DNA from 3 places in the Isoptericola jiangsuensis genome. Region 2 is predicted to be linked to each of the others. Evidence: riboswitches for the same ligand, from Rfam matches in the RefSeq annotation. Region 2 holds a riboswitch; each other region holds the start of a gene.
What was found. A riboswitch is a leader RNA that binds a small molecule or an ion and turns the genes downstream of it on or off. The one in region 2 is predicted to bind cyclic di-AMP.

Region 1: another riboswitch for cyclic di-AMP. It lies ahead of ATJ88_RS02090 (C40 family peptidase); the one in region 2 lies ahead of ATJ88_RS00745 (M15 family metallopeptidase).
Region 3: another riboswitch for cyclic di-AMP. It lies ahead of ATJ88_RS15095 (C40 family peptidase); the one in region 2 lies ahead of ATJ88_RS00745 (M15 family metallopeptidase).

Annotation. Positions count from the first base shown of each region.
Region 1 is NZ_PDJJ01000001.1:447,247-452,832, reverse strand. It holds gene ATJ88_RS02105 (SDR family NAD(P)-dependent oxidoreductase) at 1-197, opposite strand, end outside; gene ATJ88_RS02100 (exodeoxyribonuclease III) at 228-1,064, shown strand; gene ATJ88_RS02095 (septum formation family protein) at 1,074-1,766, shown strand; cyclic di-AMP (ydaO/yuaA leader) riboswitch at 2,092-2,238, shown strand; gene ATJ88_RS02090 (C40 family peptidase) at 2,237-3,079, shown strand; gene ATJ88_RS02085 (hypothetical protein) at 3,156-4,235, opposite strand; gene ATJ88_RS02080 (ATP-binding cassette domain-containing protein) at 4,232-4,894, opposite strand; gene ATJ88_RS18970 (peptidoglycan-binding domain-containing protein) at 4,888-5,586, opposite strand, start outside.
Region 2 is NZ_PDJJ01000001.1:166,951-172,536, reverse strand. It holds gene ATJ88_RS00755 (alpha/beta fold hydrolase) at 1-225, opposite strand, end outside; gene ATJ88_RS00750 (helix-turn-helix transcriptional regulator) at 361-3,102, opposite strand; gene ATJ88_RS00745 (M15 family metallopeptidase) at 3,184-4,134, opposite strand; cyclic di-AMP (ydaO/yuaA leader) riboswitch at 4,267-4,423, opposite strand; gene ATJ88_RS00740 (WD40/YVTN/BNR-like repeat-containing protein) at 4,526-5,449, opposite strand; gene ATJ88_RS00735 (DUF305 domain-containing protein) at 5,516-5,586, opposite strand, start outside.
Region 3 is NZ_PDJJ01000001.1:3,351,308-3,356,893, forward strand. It holds gene ATJ88_RS15070 (hypothetical protein) at 1-202, shown strand, start outside; gene ATJ88_RS18850 (GntR family transcriptional regulator) at 199-561, shown strand; gene ATJ88_RS15080 (ATP-binding cassette domain-containing protein) at 622-1,644, shown strand; gene ATJ88_RS15085 (ABC transporter permease) at 1,641-2,465, shown strand; gene ATJ88_RS15090 (universal stress protein) at 2,556-3,497, opposite strand; gene ATJ88_RS15095 (C40 family peptidase) at 3,656-4,399, opposite strand; cyclic di-AMP (ydaO/yuaA leader) riboswitch at 4,457-4,619, opposite strand; gene ATJ88_RS15100 (C40 family peptidase) at 4,880-5,586, opposite strand, start outside.

The DNA of each region.
Region 1 (5,586 bases), 280 kb from region 2:
ACGTCGTCGGGCACGGACAGGTCGGCGGGCAGCGCCTCGACGCCGACGCCGGCGGCGGCCCGGATCTGCGCGGCCACCTGTTCCAGCCGGTCGGTGTCGCGCGCGACGAGCACGAGGTCGTGCCGGGCCGTGGCGAGCTGCCAGGCGAACTCCAGTCCGAGGCCGGCGGTGGCGCCGGTGACGAGCGCGGTTCCCATGTCGGCACTCTAGAGCCCTAAGGTGCGCGTGTGCGCATCGCGACGTGGAACGTGAACTCGATCCGGACCCGTCTGCCGCGGGTGCTGGCCTTCCTGGAGCGGTCCGGCACGGACGTGCTGGCGATCCAGGAGACCAAGTGCCGCGCGGACCAGTTCCCGACGGCGGCGTTCGCCGACGCGGGGTACGAGGTCGCGGCGGCGGGGTACCACCAGTGGAACGGCGTGGCGGTGGTGTCCCGGGTGGGTCTGGCGGACGTGGAGGAGTCGTTCGGCGGCCAGCCGCGGTTCGGCAAGGCGGGCGCGGAGCCGGCGCTGGAGGCGCGGGCGCTCGGCGCGACGTGCGGCGGCGTGCGGGTGTGGTCGCTGTACGTGCCGCACGGCCGCACCCTGACGGACCCGCACTACGCGTACAAGCTGGAGTGGCTGGCCGCGCTGCGGGCGCGGGCGCAGGAGTGGGTGACCGCGGAGCCGGACCTGCCGCTGGGCCTGCTGGGCGACTGGAACGTCATCCCCCGGGACACGGACGTGTGGGACGTGACGGCCTTCGAGGGGCACACGCACGTGTCGGCGCCGGAGCGGGAGGCGTTCGACGCGTTCGCGACGGCGGGCCTGACGGAGGTGACCCGCGAGCACCTGCCCGCCGAGCGGACCTACACGTACTGGGACTACCAGCAGCTCGCGTTCCCGCGGGACAAGGGGCTGCGGATCGACTTCGCGTACGCGTCGGCGGCGCTGGCGGCGCGCGTCACGGGCGTGACGATCGACCGGGACGAGCGGCGCGGCACGGGCGCGAGCGACCACGTACCCGTCGTCCTCGACGTCGCGGACCTGCCCACGGACCGGTCCGGGGCCCCGTCCGGGGCATAGGTTGTGCACATGACCGAGCGCCCCGACGAGCCGTCCTTCGCCGCCCCGGGTCCCACGGCCCCGGAGCCGTCGGCGTGGACGGTCCCGGCGCCGCAGGAGCGGGTGGCCGGGGCGCGTCCGACGGTGGGTGCGCACCCGGACCCGGCCGTGCACGGCTCGCGGTGGGGCGCCCCGGGCGGGCCGACGGCGGCCGAGCGGGCCGCCGCGCGGCGCCGGGCCCGCTGGTGGGTCGCCGGCGTGCTGGCGACCGTGGTCCTCGTGGTGGCGGTCGCGGCGGGCGTGTCGTGGCTGGTGTCCAGCACCCGGGAGCGGGCGTGGGAGCCCGTGACGGCGGCGCTGTCCGCCCCGGCGGAGGTGAACGCGGTGCAGCTCGTCCTCGGGTCGTGCGTCGCGTCGGCGCCGACGGCGTCGACCGTCACGTCGGTCGAGGTGGTGCCCTGCTCGGTGGAGCACCGCGCGCAGGTGGTGGGCCGCACGGACTCGGCGCCGGACGCCGTCTGGCCGGGGGTCGACGCGCTGGCGCGGGCCGCGGCGCGCGCCTGCACCCCGGACCTCCTGGGGCCGCAGGCCCGGGGAACCCTCGGGGACGCGCTGACGTTGGTGGTGTGGACGCCCACGGCCGAGTCGTGGGCGGACGGGGACCGGACCGGGCTGTGCCTGGCGACGTCGTCGGATCCCCTGCCGGGCGACTTTCTGGAGTGATCCCGAGCCCCGGAGTTGTGAACGGGTCGCGCTGACCTGCACCGACGGCGCCGGGTGTGGCGGCCGTCACGACGGGACCTTCCCGGCGGACCGGACCTTTCCGGCGTTCTTTCGCCCCGTTCGAGGTGGGCACGAGGGATATTCCCGACAGGCGGCCTTGATCCCTCCGGACGCATTCCTTCACACCTTCTTCAGAAAAGCCCCGACGACTCACCGTTATCTGATTGTGATCTGCCGGTGCGGCGTCGTTAGCGTGCCGGGGTCGCCCCGCGTCCGTGCGTGGCGGTGCACCGTTCCGCAAGCCCAGTGCTGCCGGCGGACGGTCGCTTCTCAGAACCCGACGGCAGCAGCGGGAGAACCACTTTCGGGCGACCAGCCGGTCGTCCTCGGGGTGAAGTCGTCCTTCGACGGCAGGCCAACACTTCTCGGCCTAATCCGACAGCTCATCTCGCAGGCTGGAGAGGTAGAAGATGACCGACGCCCTCGTCGGCGCGCCCACGCGCGTCGCCCCCGCACACCATTCCCGTCTCCGCCGGGCCGCCGTCGCGATGTCGCTGACGGCCGCGCTGGCCGGCGGCACCCTCGTCGCCGGGGCGGGGACCGCCTCCGCGGCCACCACCTCCGGCACCAAGGCCCTCGGCGGCACCGTCGTCGCGGCCTCCCAGGCCCACCCGCGCGTCTCGATCACCGTGTCGCGCAAGACCGGGACGAAGGGCAAGCAGAACACCCGCCCCGTCTACACGGTCAAGGCCACCCGCGGCGGCACCGCCGTGCCCGGCCGCGTCAAGGTCTTCATCGACGGCAAGAAGGTCGCCGTCAAGAAGCTCAACAACAACGGCGTCGTCCGCTTCCGCCCCACCTGGGGCAAGTACGACGTCGGCCGCAACAAGGTCCGCATCGTCACCGACGCCGCCGCCCGCACCGGCCTGGCGGACGTGACCAAGTACCGCACCGTCAACGTCAAGCCGAAGCAGACCAGCGGCACCAAGGTCGTCAAGGTCGCCAACAGCTACGTCGGCACCCGCTACACCTACGGCGGCAGCAGCCCCCGCACCGGCTTCGACTGCTCCGGCTTCACCTCCTACGTGTACAAGAAGGCGACCGGCAAGACCCTGCCGCGCTCGTCCTCCGCGCAGCGGTCCGTCGGCAAGAAGGTCTCGCGCGCCGCGGCGCGCCCCGGCGACCTCGTCTACACGCCCGGCCACGTCGCGATCTACGCCGGCAAGGGCCGTGTCATCGAGGCGGGCAACCCCCGCACCGGCGTCATCAAGCGCTCCATGTGGCAGAGCAGCCCGGTCTTCATCCGGGTCTGACGCTCCCCCTGGCACGCACGGGCGGCAGGACGCACCTCTCACCGGGGTGCGACCTGCCGCCCGTCCGCGTTCCGGGTCAGCGCTCCTTGAACCAGCGGAACAGGTGCGACTCCCGCGTGGCGAGGGCCGTCCCGACGGCACCCCCGAGCACGGCCACCAGCCCGACGGCGACGGTCCGCATCCCCGTCCACCACACCGCGACGTCCGGGGCGGGGTGGTGCCACGCCGCCGCGCCCGCCACGACCGCTCCCGCCACCACGGCGGCGGCGAGCACCCAGCACAGGGTCTCGACCAGCACCTGCCAGGCCAGCGCCGACCGGCCGACCCCGGCGTGCAGGGTCGCGGCGAGCTCGAGGCGACGGAGCCGGACGGCGACCAGGCCGAGCGCCAGGCCGACGACGAGCGCCGCCCACGGCGCGAACCGGGTCACCCGCTCCTGAAGGAGCGCTGCGGGGTCGAAGTCTCGCCCCAGGGTCGTGTTGAGGGGGCCGAGGGTGGGCGGCTGCTCGGCGTCCGGGTCGGCGTCCACGACCGTCCACAGGAGGTTGGTCGTGCGCTCGTCGGCGGGCCACACCTCGGCCCAGCACGCGTCGAACGCTCCCGCGCCCGCCGGGACGGGCTCCAGCACGGCGTACGAGGGCGCCGGGTCGCGCCCGTCCGCCGGGTAGGCGAACACCGCGCCGACGACGGCGGCGCCCCGGTCCGTCGCGAGGACGTCGCCGGCGGACGCACCGAGCGCGACGGCGAGCTCGTGCGGCAACCAGATGCCCGCGGACGCGGCCTGCGCCCCCAGGACGCCGCCCAGCCCCGGCGTCACCTCCAGCGACGTCAACGGGGTCGACGGCAGGTTGAGGGAGCGCACCTCGCCGCCGGCGCGCACGGCGCCCGCCGCCACGACGCCGTCCACCCGGGCGAGGGCCTCGCAGCGTGCGCCGTCGACCTGGCCGGGCGCGTCGAGCACCTGCACGCTCCCCGCGGCCGCGCGGTACTCGGCAGCGGACTGCACGACCCCGACGACGGCCCGGACGTCAGCCACCGCGAGCACGCCCAGCAGGGTCGCCGCGACCGCGACGAGGACCGCCGCACGGGTCGTGCCCGACAGCAGGTTGCGCCGCGCCTCGCCCAGCACGGCGGCGGGTCGCATCCGGGCCCTCACGCCGGGACCTCACGCGGGACGGTCGCCGCCGGGTCCGGCCGGTGGCGGGCCAGGTCCACGACCCGGGTGCAGGCGTCGCGCGTGCTGGCGTCGTGGGTGGCGACGAGCACGACCGCGTCCGCGCGGGCGACCTGCGCGAGCACCGCGTTGACGGTGTCCGCGGTGGAGCGGTCGAGCTGGGCCGTCGGCTCGTCGACGAGCAGCAGGTCGGGCGCCGTGGCGACGGCCCGCGCGAGCATCAGCCGCTGCGCCTCCCCGCCCGACAACGCCCGGAACGGCCGGGGTGCCGCCGCCGCCAGGTCGAACACGTCCATGACCTCCCGCGCCTCGGCCTCGGCGTCCGCGCGGGTGCGCCCGCGGGCCAGCAGGGGCAGGACGACGTGGTCGAGGGCGGTGCGGCGGGCGACGCCGTGCGGGTTCTGGAACACCCAGCCGACCCGTTCGATCCCGACCCGTTCGACCGACCCCTCGGCCGGCTCCTCCCACCCGGCCACGATGCTCAGCAGCGTCGACTTGCCCGACCCGGACGGACCGACGAGGGCGACCACCTCGCCGGGGTGCAGCGTGAGGTCGAGCCCTGCGAACAGCGTCGCCGTCCCGGCGAAGCGGTGGCCGAGCCCCCGGGTGCGCACGCACCGCGCCGCCGGGTCCGTCAGCACGAGCGCCCCGGCCGCTGCCCGACGAGGTCGACCCGGTCCGGCACGTCGGCGTCGTCGAACGTCACGGACGTCTGCCCGAGGGACGACGCGACGACCGTCACCGGGTGGGTGGCGCCGTCCGACCGCACGCACCCGTGGTCCCCGACGAGCCCGAACAGCGCACCCGGCGGGACCACCGCGACCTCCAACGGGTCGGCGAGCGCCAGCTCGACCGTGAGCCCCGACTCGCCGTCCGTGCGCCGCCAGGTGTCCATCTCCGGGCTGTCGGCGAGCGCGGCGAGCAGGTCCGGGTCCGTCACCGTGCCGTCCGCGCCGACGGGCGCCTCGACGCCCGCCACCCGCGCGACCCGCTCGCGGCCGTCCTCGGCCGTCCCGCCGGTGAGGCGCAGCCCGGTGAGGACGCCGGACGTCGTGGCGAACGCTCCCGCGCTGCCGCCGAGCGGCGTCTCGCAGGAGGTCACGGCGACCCGGCGGGCCGGGATCCACAGCACGTCCGCCGGGGCGATCCGGCCGTCCGGTCGCCCGACCCCGACGTCGGCGAGCAGCGCGTTCACGGCGTCGTACGTCGCCCGGCCGAACTCGCCGTCGGCGTCCAGGTCGTGGCCGAGCCGCACGAGCTCGGCCTGCAGCGCCTCGACGTCGTCGCCCTCGTCGCCCCAGGACAGCTCGCGCCACAGCGGCACGGCCGTCGC
Region 2 (5,586 bases):
GGCGTAGGTGTCAATCTCGTTGCCGTCCCACGTCCGGCCGGAGCGGCCGTGACCGCGCCGGTCGTGGGCGATCACCCGGTGCCCGTGCTCGGCGAGGTACAGCGCGGCCGCGGCCCACGCGTCGGAGTTCAGCGGCCAGCCGTGGCTGAGGAGCACCGGCGAACCGCCGCCACCCCAGTCGGTGTAGAAGATCTCGGTCCCGTCGTCGGTGGTGACGTACGGCATGGTGACCTCCTGGCGTGCTCGGGAACGGCTTCGCTCCGACACTGCCGGGCGGTCACCCGCAGCGGACCACGCGCGGCACGTAGTCCGTCGGCCGCGCCGCGCCGGCACCCGCCACGAGACGTCGCGCGCCGCCGCTCACGCCGTCGGACGGGGACCGAGCCGATCGGCGAGCTGGCGTCGTGACGTGACCCCCAGCTTCTGGAACACCTTGCGCAGGTGGTAGTCCACGGTGTTGGGGCTGATGAACAGCCGCGCACCGATCTCGGCGTTGGTGCGTCCCGCCGCGGCCAGGCGGGCGACCGTGCGCTCCTGGGCCGTCAGGTCGAGGTCGTCCCCGGTGGGCACCGGCCGCCGCGCCCCGCCGGCGGCGGCCAGCTCGGCTTCCGCGCGCGCCGCGAACATCGTGACCCCGCTGCGGTCGAACAGCGCGACCGCCTCCTGCAGCTGTGCGACCGCCTCCCGGCGCCGGCGGGCGCGACGCAGCCATTCGCCGTACACCAGGTGCGACCGGGCGCGGTCGACCGTCGCCTCCGTGGCCGCGAGCGCGGCGACCGACGCGGCGTGGTGCTGCTCGACGTCGTCCGACGACGTGAGCGCGAGGGCCCGCTCGGCGAGCCCCCGGCACCAGGCGGACCCGTTGGCGTCCGCCCGCGCCACGAGGTCGGCGGCGGAGCGCGCCGCGGCGTCCGGGTGCCCGCTGCGCACGGCGGCCTCGGCGTGGTCGGCGAGGAACAGCGGGCTGGTCTGCAGGAACGGATCCCGGACGACGTAGGGGTCCAGGCGGGCCCGGGCCGACGCGTGGTCGCGGCCGGCGATCTCCCGGACGGCCAGCGCGCACAGGGTGGAGGACGCGACGCCGCCGAACCCGGTCGCTTCGGCCCCGGCCGCGACCGCCTCGACGAGCGCCGCGGGTGCCCCCGTCCACGCGAGCACGGCGCCGTTGACGACGTTCTCGCCGTCGTACCCCATCGCACGACGCACCTCGCGGACGCCGTCGTCGAACTCCTGCGCCCGGCGGACCGTCCCGCCGGAGAGCTCCCCGAGCGCGCTCACCCACAGCAGGGTGTCGAGCCGTTGCAGGTCCCCGAGCCGGCGCGCCGCCCGCCGCGCCCGGTCCAGCCCGCGCGCGCGGCCGCGCTCGTCCCAGAGGAACACGCCGACGGCGGCGACGAGCGTCCCGCGGAACCGCAGGAGGTCGTCGGGCTGCGCGAGGACGGTCTCGAGGGCGGCGCGGGCCGGACCGACGGCACGGGCGTACGGTTCCAGCATCAGGGCGGCGATGCCGCGCAGCACGACGGCGCCCGCCCCCTCGGCCTCGGCGGCGCCCTGCGCCACCCGGCGGCCGACCGCCTCCAACGTCGTCCCGGTGACCAGGCGCTCCGCGGTCAGGCACATCTCGAACGCGTGCAGCAGCGCCTCCTGCTCGCGGGCGGGGTCGTGGCCGCGGAACGCGTCCGCGGCCCGGAGCTGGTCCGCGGACGCCGAGCGCACGCCCTCCGGGTCCGCCAGGAACATGGCCGCGGCGCTGCGCACGCTCACCAGCCGGCCGCGGGACACCGGGTCGAGGCGGGACTCGTCGACGGTGCCCAGCAGGCGGCGCGCGACGTCGGCGGCCCCCGCCTCGAGCGTCGCCTCCGCCGCCGCGACCTGCCGGACGTCCCGCGCCGGCCCGGGCGGCGTGAGCTCGGCCGCCCGCGTGAGGATGCCGGCGCGCGACGTCGACCCGCCGCGGCGGGCGGCGAGCAGCGCGGCCCGATCGAGCCGGTCCGCGACGTCGGCGTCGACCCCGGTGACCGTGCGCGACGCGTGCCACGCCTCGGCCTCGACCAGTCCCAGGTCGGCCGCGGCCCGCGCGAGCGCGGCGTGCACGCGACGGCGCTGCACCCCGGACGCCGACCGGTAGACGGCCGACCGCACGAGCGGGTGCCGGAACCGCACCCCGGGGTCGAGCGCGACCAGCCCCGCCGCCTCGGCCTCGTCGCCGTCGTCGACCTTCACCCCGCAGCGTGGTGCGGCCTCGGCGAGCAGCCGGGGGTCGCCGGAGGAGTCGGCGGCGGCGAGCAGCAGCCACCCCTGCACGGCGGCCGACGTGTGCATGACGCGGCGCAGGTAGTGGGCCTCGAGGTGGCTGCCGATCGGCACGGGGTCGGGGCCGAGGCCGAGGCCGTCGAGCTCGCGCAGCAGAGGGTCGGCGGCGAGGTCGGTCAGGGCGAGGGGGTTGCCACCCGTGGCCCGCACGATGGCGGCGGTCGTCGTCGGCGGGAAGGGGGCGCCGGCGGACCTGTTCAGCACCGCGGCGGCGGGCTCGGGTGCCAGGCCTCCGACCTCCAGGACCGGCATCCCCGCGAGGCGCTGCTCGAGCCCGCTCTCGACGCGGCCGGCGAGCAGCAGGGCCACGCGCTCGGCCCCCAGCCGACGCGCGACGAACGCCAGGACGTCCAGGCTCTCGGCGTCGAGGTGATGGGCGTCGTCGGCCACGCACAGCACCGGGCGGCTGCTCCCCGCCGCCGCGAGGAGGCTGAGCACGCCCAGACCGACGAGGAACCGGTCGGGCGGCGGGCCCTCGGCGCTGCCCGACGCGACGAGCAGCGGCTCGCGCTGCCGGGCCGGGAGGGCGTCGAGATGGCCGGTCAGCCGCCCGACGACGCGTTGCACGGCCGCGTACGGCATCGACGACTCGGCCTCGAACCCGTCCGCCCGGACCACGTCGAGCCCGGCGTCCTGCACCGCGTCGGCCACCAGCGACGACTTGCCGACGCCCGGCTCACCGAGGAGCAGGAGAGCGCTGCCACGGCCGTTCCGGGCAGCACCGACGACGGCGGCGATCCGTCGCCGCTCGTCGTCACGGCCCAGCAGGCCGCCGGTGCTGCCGTGCACGGTACGACGATAGGGCCACCGTCCCTGCCACGCGCGGGCTGACCTGCGGTGTCGCAGGCCGGCCCGCGCGGGGTGCAGCCCTCAGTAGGCGGACTTCACGGCCACCGCGGCGGTGAACTCCCAGTGCCACGGCTCGTACTTCGACCCGCCGGCGCGCGCCCAGTCCGGGTTGTCCCAGCCGTAGTCGGGGCCGTGCGCGGCGAGCCACGTCCACCGGTCACCCGCGTACGTCTCCGGGCACAGGTCGACGGCGAGGCCCCACCCGTGGTTGGACGTGCCGGGCGTGGCCGCGAGGTAGCCCTTGGCCGCCTTCGTCGCGACCTGCTGGCTGTAGCTGCGGTAGCCGTCGGTGACGCACATGTCCTCGCCGAACACCCCGCGGTACGCCTGGTTGAGACGGGCGAGCGCCACGGCTGCGTCCGCACGGATCGCCGGGCCGCCGTCCCACAGGTTGCACATCTCGGACGACGAGATGCTGCCGTTGGTGCCGGCGCCGGTCGCGAGGCCGTCGCAGCCGGGCAGGACGGGAGGCTCGGGAGCCGCCTCGACGTCCACCCGCACCTTCTCCGTGGTGAGGGTGGCGTCCGCGTCGACGACGACACCACCGGTCGCGGCGGCCGCGACGGGCGCGGCCGCGCGCACGCCGGAGCGCGACGCCGACCCGCCGCCGCCGACGCCGTCACGGTCGGCCAGCAGGGCGGCCGCCCGTGACGCGTCCACGGTGTCCGTCGTCGTCCCGGCGTCCGCGACCGGCGCGGCACCCTCGGGCGCGTCACCCAGGACGGGCACGGGCGTGCCGGACGCCACCGCGAGTCCGGTGGTCGTCGCCATCGTCACCGCGAGGCCCACCCCGATGCTCAGGGGCCAGCTCTTCGGCGCGAGGGACGACCAGGTCGGGCCCTGCCGGTGCCGGCGCGGGGCCGGCTCGGCGAAGTGGCGGCCGCGGCCGCGGCTCGCGGCGGACCGGGTCGGGGGGCCGGACGACGTGACGGTGGGCGGCGCGGTCGGGGCCGCCTCACGCGCGTGCCTCATCGCACCCCCCGCAGGTGCGCGGCGACGCACGTCACGGGACGCGACGACCGGGAGGACGGAGCCGACGGAGCGGCGACGGGCGCGAGGCCCGGGGTGCGGGGCGCAGGACGGCGCCCGCAGGTGCGGGATGGCATGCACGATCTCCTGACGCCTACGAAGTTAGCTGTCGGGTTCGGGTCGGAGACTGACCCGGCCAGCGGATGACATCCGCTCGGCTTCACCCCGAGGACACCGCAGTGCCCGGAAGTGGTTCCCCCGCCCCTGTCGTTCGGTTCGTCGGTGGTCCGGGACGGTGACAGGGCTCGGCGTCCGTCCGGACGACCCTCGTTCCCGAGGGGTGACTGGACCATATCCCGTCCGCCGAGAATTGTCACGATCAGGTCACGGCGCCTCACGGGACGGCCGCCAGCTCGTCCCACGTGCCGCCGAGATCGTCGCTGACCAGCACCGCCGCGGACGTCGCGACGACGAGCGCCGTGTCCTTGCCGTCCGCCGTCGGGACCGTCGTCAGCGCCTCCACGACCTCGTCGGTGCCGCCGTGCGACCGCCAACCCGTCAGGTCGTCCCCGGCCGTCCACACCGTTCCCGCGTCGTCGAGGCCGACGACGCCACCGGCCGGCAGCACCTCCACCAGCACCAGCAGCGGCGCGTCCGGCACGGGGGCGAACGAACCCGCCGCGTCGTCGCTGACCTGCACGCCGCCGGGCGTCGTCGCGACCAGGGAGTCCGCCTCACCGGCGAGGAACGCCAGGTCGCGGAGCGCGAGCGTCGCGCCCTGCGACCAGGACCGGCCGGCGTCGTCGCTCACCAGGATCGTGGACGTCCCGGAGTCGAGCCCCGCGACCCGCACGGAGCCGTCCGGGGTCGTCGCGGTCGTCAGGGCGTGGAAGTCGACCTCGCCCCGCAACGACACCGGCTCCCACGTCGTCGCACCGTCGGTGCTGCGCTGGAGGCCGAGGTTCGGCGGGGACAGGTCCGGGTCCTCGCCCGGGCCGGGATGACCCGACGCGTAGAGCGCGCCGTCCGGACCGAGGGCCATGCCCATCGTGTCCTGCGTGCCTGCGCCCACCCGGCGGACGGCGTCTTCGCCGGACGACGGCGCGGTCGGGTCGGGCAGCAGCCACACACCCGTGTGGGTGGCGGCGAGCAGCTGGTCGGTGCCGGGGTCGTGCACCAGGGCGTGCACGTGGCCGAGCGATTCGCCCGTCGGGTCGTCGGCGTCGTCGATGCCGTCGGCGGGGGTGGAACAGGCGGCGAGAGCGGGCAGCACCGCCGCCGAGAGGAGCGCGCGGGCGCGCGCGGATGCGGTCTTCATGAGGTGGTCCTCGGAGTCGTCAGGGACGGCGGCGCCCGCACCGGCGGGCGCCGCCGTCAGGGGGCGTCACTCGGCGGCGAGCAGGTCTTCCATGAACCGGATCTCGTCCGTCTGCGTCTCGACGATGGTCTGCGCCA
Region 3 (5,586 bases), 3.2 Mb from region 2:
CGCGGGAACCGCCCACTACGCCGTCGACGACCTCTGGCAGACGTCGACCGACCCCGCCCTGACCACGCTCGGCACCGCCGCACTCGTCATGGCGCTGCTCGTCGCCGTCGGATCAGCCGTCGCCGCGGTGACCGCCGTCGGCGCCGCACGACGACGCGAGCCACGCACCGCGCCCACCCCGACGACCACGGAGACCCGGTGACCGGGATCCGCGTCGACCTGCGCTCCCCCACCCCCGTCTACGAGCAGATCCGGAGCCAGGTCGCCGGGCTGGTCGCCGTCGGGGACCTCGCGCCCGGGGACCGGCTGCCCGCGTCCCGCACCCTGGCCCACGACCTGGGGATCGCCGTCGGCACCGTGCAGCGTGCCTACCGCGAGCTCGAGCAGTCGGGGGTCGTCGTCTCCCGCCGCCGCACCGGGACCGTCGTGGCCGGCACCCCCGACGCCGGGCACGGCGCCCTGGTCCGGTCGGTCCGCGCCCTGGTGGACCGGGCCCGGGCCGACGGTCTGGACGACGCCGCGATCCTCGATCTCGTCCGGGCCGTGCTGCGGGACCGATGAAAAGCCTGTCGGTGGGCCGTCCTACGTTCTAGGTTGGACGGACATCATCGAGGAGATCCCATGAGCGACGCCACGGGCGGACCGCCCCTCGCGGTCGAGGCCACCGGCCTCGTCAAGCACTTCACCTCCGGCAAGAAGACCACCCGGGCCGTCGACGGCGTCGACCTCGCCGTCCCCGCGGGCAGCGTCTACGGGCTGCTCGGCCCCAACGGCGCCGGCAAGACGACGGTCGTGCGGATGCTCGCCACGCTGCTGCGCGCCGACGCCGGCACCGCGCGCGTGCTCGGGCACGACGTCGTCGCCGAGGCCGACGCCGTCCGCGCCGCCGTGGGTCTCACCGGCCAGTACGCGTCCGTGGACGAGGACCTCACCGGCACGGAGAACCTGCTCATGCTGGCCCGGCTGTACGGGTTCCGCGGCAGCGCCGCGAAGGGCCGCGTCGCCGACCTGCTCGAGGCGTTCAGCCTCACCGACGCAGGCTCCCGCCAGGTCAAGACCTACTCCGGCGGGATGCGGCGCCGCATCGACCTCGCCGCCTCCCTCGTGCTGTCCCCGCGCGTGCTGTTCCTCGACGAGCCGACCACCGGCCTCGACCCCCGCTCCCGCAACCAGGTGTGGGACATCGTCCGCGTCCTCGTCGACGACGGCGCGACCGTCCTGCTCACCACGCAGTACCTGGAGGAGGCCGACCAGCTCGCCGACCGCATCGGCGTCATCGACGCGGGCCGCCTCGTCGCGGAGGGCACGCCGACGGAGCTCAAACGGTCCGTCGGGCAGGGCACCGTCGACCTCCGCCTCGCCGACTCGTCCCGCCGGGCCGAGGCCGCCGACATCCTCGCCCGCACCCTCGGCACCCGCCCGACCCTCCCCACCGACCCGTACGCCCTGAGCGCCCGCGTCCCCGACGACGGCGCGCACCTCGTGGCGCAGGTCCTGCCCGCCCTCGGCGAGGCCGGCATCGCCGTCCCCGAGCTCGCGCTCGGCCAGCCGAGCCTCGACGAGGTCTTCCTCACCCTGACGGGCAAGCCCCTGCCCGTCGACGACCCGGACGCCGAACCCGCCGCCGAGGAGGTCTCCCGATGACCACCGCCGACCTCAGCACCACCACCCTGCGCGACGCCGTCGCCCTCGAGGCGCGCCCGCCGCGGCCCGGCGCCGTGTCCTGCTCGCTGACGTTCGCCTGGCGGGCCCTGCTCAAGATCAAGCACGTCCCCGAGCAGCTCTTCGACGTGCTCGTCTCCCCCGTCATCTTCACGCTGATGTTCACGTACCTGTTCGGCGGGGCGCTGGCCGGGTCGACGCAGGCCTACATCCAGTTCCTGCTGCCGGGCATCCTCGTGCAGACCATCGTCATCGTCACCGTGTACACGGGCTACACGCTCAACACCGACATCACCAAGGGCGTGTTCGACCGGTTCCGGTCCCTGCCGATCTGGCGTCCGGCACCCATCGTCGGCGCCCTGCTCGGCGACACGGTGCGCTACTCGATCGCGTCGGTCATGTGCATCGGGCTCGGCCTCGTCCTCGGGTTCCGGCCCGACGGCGGCGTGGTCGGCGTCGTCGCGGGCGTCGCGCTGCTGCTCGTGTTCGCCTTCGCGCTGAGCTGGATCTTCACCATCCTCGGGCTGCTGCTGCGCACCCCGAACGCCGTCATGGGGGTGTCGATGATGGTCCTCATGCCGCTGACGTTCGCGTCGAACATCTTCGTGGACCCGTCCACCATGCCGTCGGGCCTGCAGCGGTTCGTCGAGCTCAACCCGGTCTCCCACCTCGTCACCGCGGTCCGTGGTCTCATGGCGGGCGTCGCGAGCACCGGGGAGATCGTCACCGTCCTCGTCTCCGCCGTGGTGATGACCGCGATCTTCGCGCCGATCACCATGCACCTGTACCGCACCCGGCACTGACCGCTCCACCCCCGGCCCCGCTGTGGGCAGGAGATCCGCCGTCGGGCGAGGCCTTCGCACCGCAGATCTCCTGCCCGCAGCGGGGCTGGGTCAGGCGGCGGACTCCTCCTGGAGCTCCTTGTCGCACTTGCGGGTCACGACCAGCACCGGGCACTTCGCGTGGTGGAGCACCGCCTGGCTCGTCGAACCCAGCAGCAGGCCCCGGAACCCGCCCCGGCCTCGCGACCCCACGACGATGAGGTCGGCGGCCGTCGAGAACTCCGTGAGCAGCTCCGCCCCGGAACCGTCCAGGACGTGCCGCTTGATGGTCAGCCCGGGGTGGTCCGCCGCGACGCGGTCGACGATGACGTCGAGCCCGGCCTTGACGTCGTCCAGCACCTGCTCGTGGTCGATCTGGGACGGCAGCCAGGCCAGCATCCCGGCACCCGTGCCGAGCGGCACCCCGGCGACCGCGACGAGCTCCGCACCCCAGGTCTCCGCCTGCCGCACCGCGTGCCGCAGGGCGACCTCCGCCGACGGCGACCCGTCCACCCCCACGACGATCCGGTGCACGTCGTGCACCGAGTCGGCGTCACGGCGGTCGGGGTCGTCCGCACCGCCCCGGTACGGCACCACGACCGTGGGGCAGTGGGCGTGCGCCGGCAGCGCGGACGACACCGTCCCCAGGAGTCGCTCCGTAAAGCCGCCGCGCCCGCGCGTCCCCACGACGGCCAGGCTGTGCTCGGCGGACAGCTCGACCAGCACCCCGGCGGCGTCGCCGGTCGCGACCGTGCCCTGCACGGCGACGGCACGGCCCGCCAGGCGCGCCTCCGCCTCCGCGAGGACGGCCTTCGCGCCCTCCGCGATGGCGGTGTCGTCGAGGGCCGCGTAGCCGCCGTCGAGGGAGGCGGCGGTGAACGACGGCAGCGAGTAGCTGCAGACCACGTGCACGCCCCAGCCGACGCGTTCCGCGTACGCCGCGGCCCAGTCGAGGGCGTGCAGGCTCGCAGGGGATCCGTCGACCCCGACCAGAACCACCTCAGGACGTGTCATCTCGCGCCTCCCGTCGTGACCGGACCTCGACGTCCGTCATTCCTGCTTCAAGGGTAGCGAAAGCAGGGCGAAAGGCGTAGCAAAGCACGCGGTCGGCGGGACGACGAACGCCCTGGCACCGTGGAGGTGCCGGGGCGTTCGTCGGAGTGACGCGACGGTCAGCCGAGGACCCGGAGGAAGACCGGGCTGGACTGCCAGAGGCTCGACTGGCGGACGATCCAGCCGCCGGGGCGCGTGGCCTCGACCTGCTGGCCGCCACCGGCGTAGATCGAGATGTGGCCCGGGGACCAGATGAGGTCGCCCGGCTGGGCCTCCGCCTGGGACACGACCGCGACGTTGCTCGCGGTGCGGATCGCGCTGGACGACCGGGGCAGGGAGACGCCGAGCTGGGCGTAGGCGTAGGTGACCAGACCCGAGCAGTCGAAGCCCGACGGCGAGGCGCCGCCCACGACGTACTTCACGCCGATGTAGCGCGCCGCGATGGACACGGCCTGCGCGCCACGGGAGCCGTTCGAGGCGACGGGGGTCGCGGTCTCGGTGGACGACGACGAGGTGGAGACCTCGGTGCGCTCGGCGGAGCGCGACGGGGCGACCGTGCGCTCGACGACGGGCTCGGGCTCCGGGGCCGCCTTGATCTCCGCCTTCTTGGCGATCTTCGGCGTGATCTTCTCGACGTCGACCTTCGCGTCCGCGTCGACCGTCACGACCGGAGCCGACTCCAGGGCCTCGCGGGCCTGGTCGGTCAGCGCACCCAGGTCCACGGTGCTGAGCTTCTTGGCGGCGTCGGAGTCGACCGGCGCGGCGTGCGCGGCGGTGGCGCCACCGATGGTCGAGACCAGGAGGCCACCGGCGGTGGCGACGACGGCGACCCGACGGCCGGCCGCGCCCGAGGGAGCAGCCATCAGGGGACGGCGTGCGGCGCGATGCCGTCCGCGCAGGGTGGTGCGTGCGTTCAACAGTGTTCCTCTCCCGTCGCCTACGAGGTCAGCTGTCGGGTTCGGGTGGGAGAATCACCCGGCCTTCCAGGACTCTCGTCCTGTCCGGCTTCACCCCGAGGACACCGTCTCCGATGCCCAGAATTGGGTCCCCCGCTCCTGCCATGGGTTCCGGCTCCCCGACCGGTGGCAGGACTCGGCGTCCGGTCGAGGGTCGGCGGAGTGCTCCGCCGACGGATGAACCGTATCGGATCGACGGGCTGATGTCACGTTTCGATCACGACCTCGTGACGCGTCGTTCGCGCGGCCGTCAGCGGGGCGTCGGAGGCCGCTCACCAGCACCGGCAGGCCGCGGCCGAGCGCCCTGCGACGACGCGCCGGCAACGGCCGGAGGCCCGGTCCGCACCGTGGTGCGGACCGGGCCTCCGAAGGCCGGGGCGGGCCGTCTCAGCCGACGCGGATGAACGTCGGGTTGGACTGCCAGATGCTGCGGAACTGGATCGTCTTGCCCGGGCGGGGCGCGTCGATCTGCGTGTTGCCGCCCGCGTAGATCGCGATGTGGCCCGGGGTCCAGATGAGGTCGCCCGGCTGCGCGGCGGCACGCGACACGACGGTGCCGGCGTAGCGCTGGTCCGAGGAGGAGCGCGGCAGCGAGATGCCGACCTGCGCGAAGACGTACTGGGTGAAGCCCGAGCAGTCGAAGCCCGAGGGGGTGGTGCCGCCCGAGACGTAGGGGACGCCCACGTAGCGCGACGCCACGGAGATCACCGACGAGCCGACGGCGGAGGCCGGGACCGAGGAGGCCTCGGTCGACGTCTCGGTGGAGGAGGAGACCTCGGTGCGCTCGGCGGAGCGCGACGGGGCGACCGTGCGCTCGACGACGGGCTCGGGCTCCGGGGCCGCCTTGATCTCCGCCTTCTTGGCGATCCTCGGCGTGATCTTCTCGACGTCGACCTTCGCGTCCGCGTCGACCGTCACGACCGGAGCCGACTCCAGGGCCTCGCGGGCCTGGTCGGTCAGCGCACCCAGGTCCACGGTGCTGAGCTTCTTGGCGGCGTCCGCATCGACCGGCGCGGCGTGCGCGGCGGTGGCGCCACCGATGGTCGAGACCAGGAGGCCACCGGCGGTGGCGACGACGGCGACCCGACGGCCGG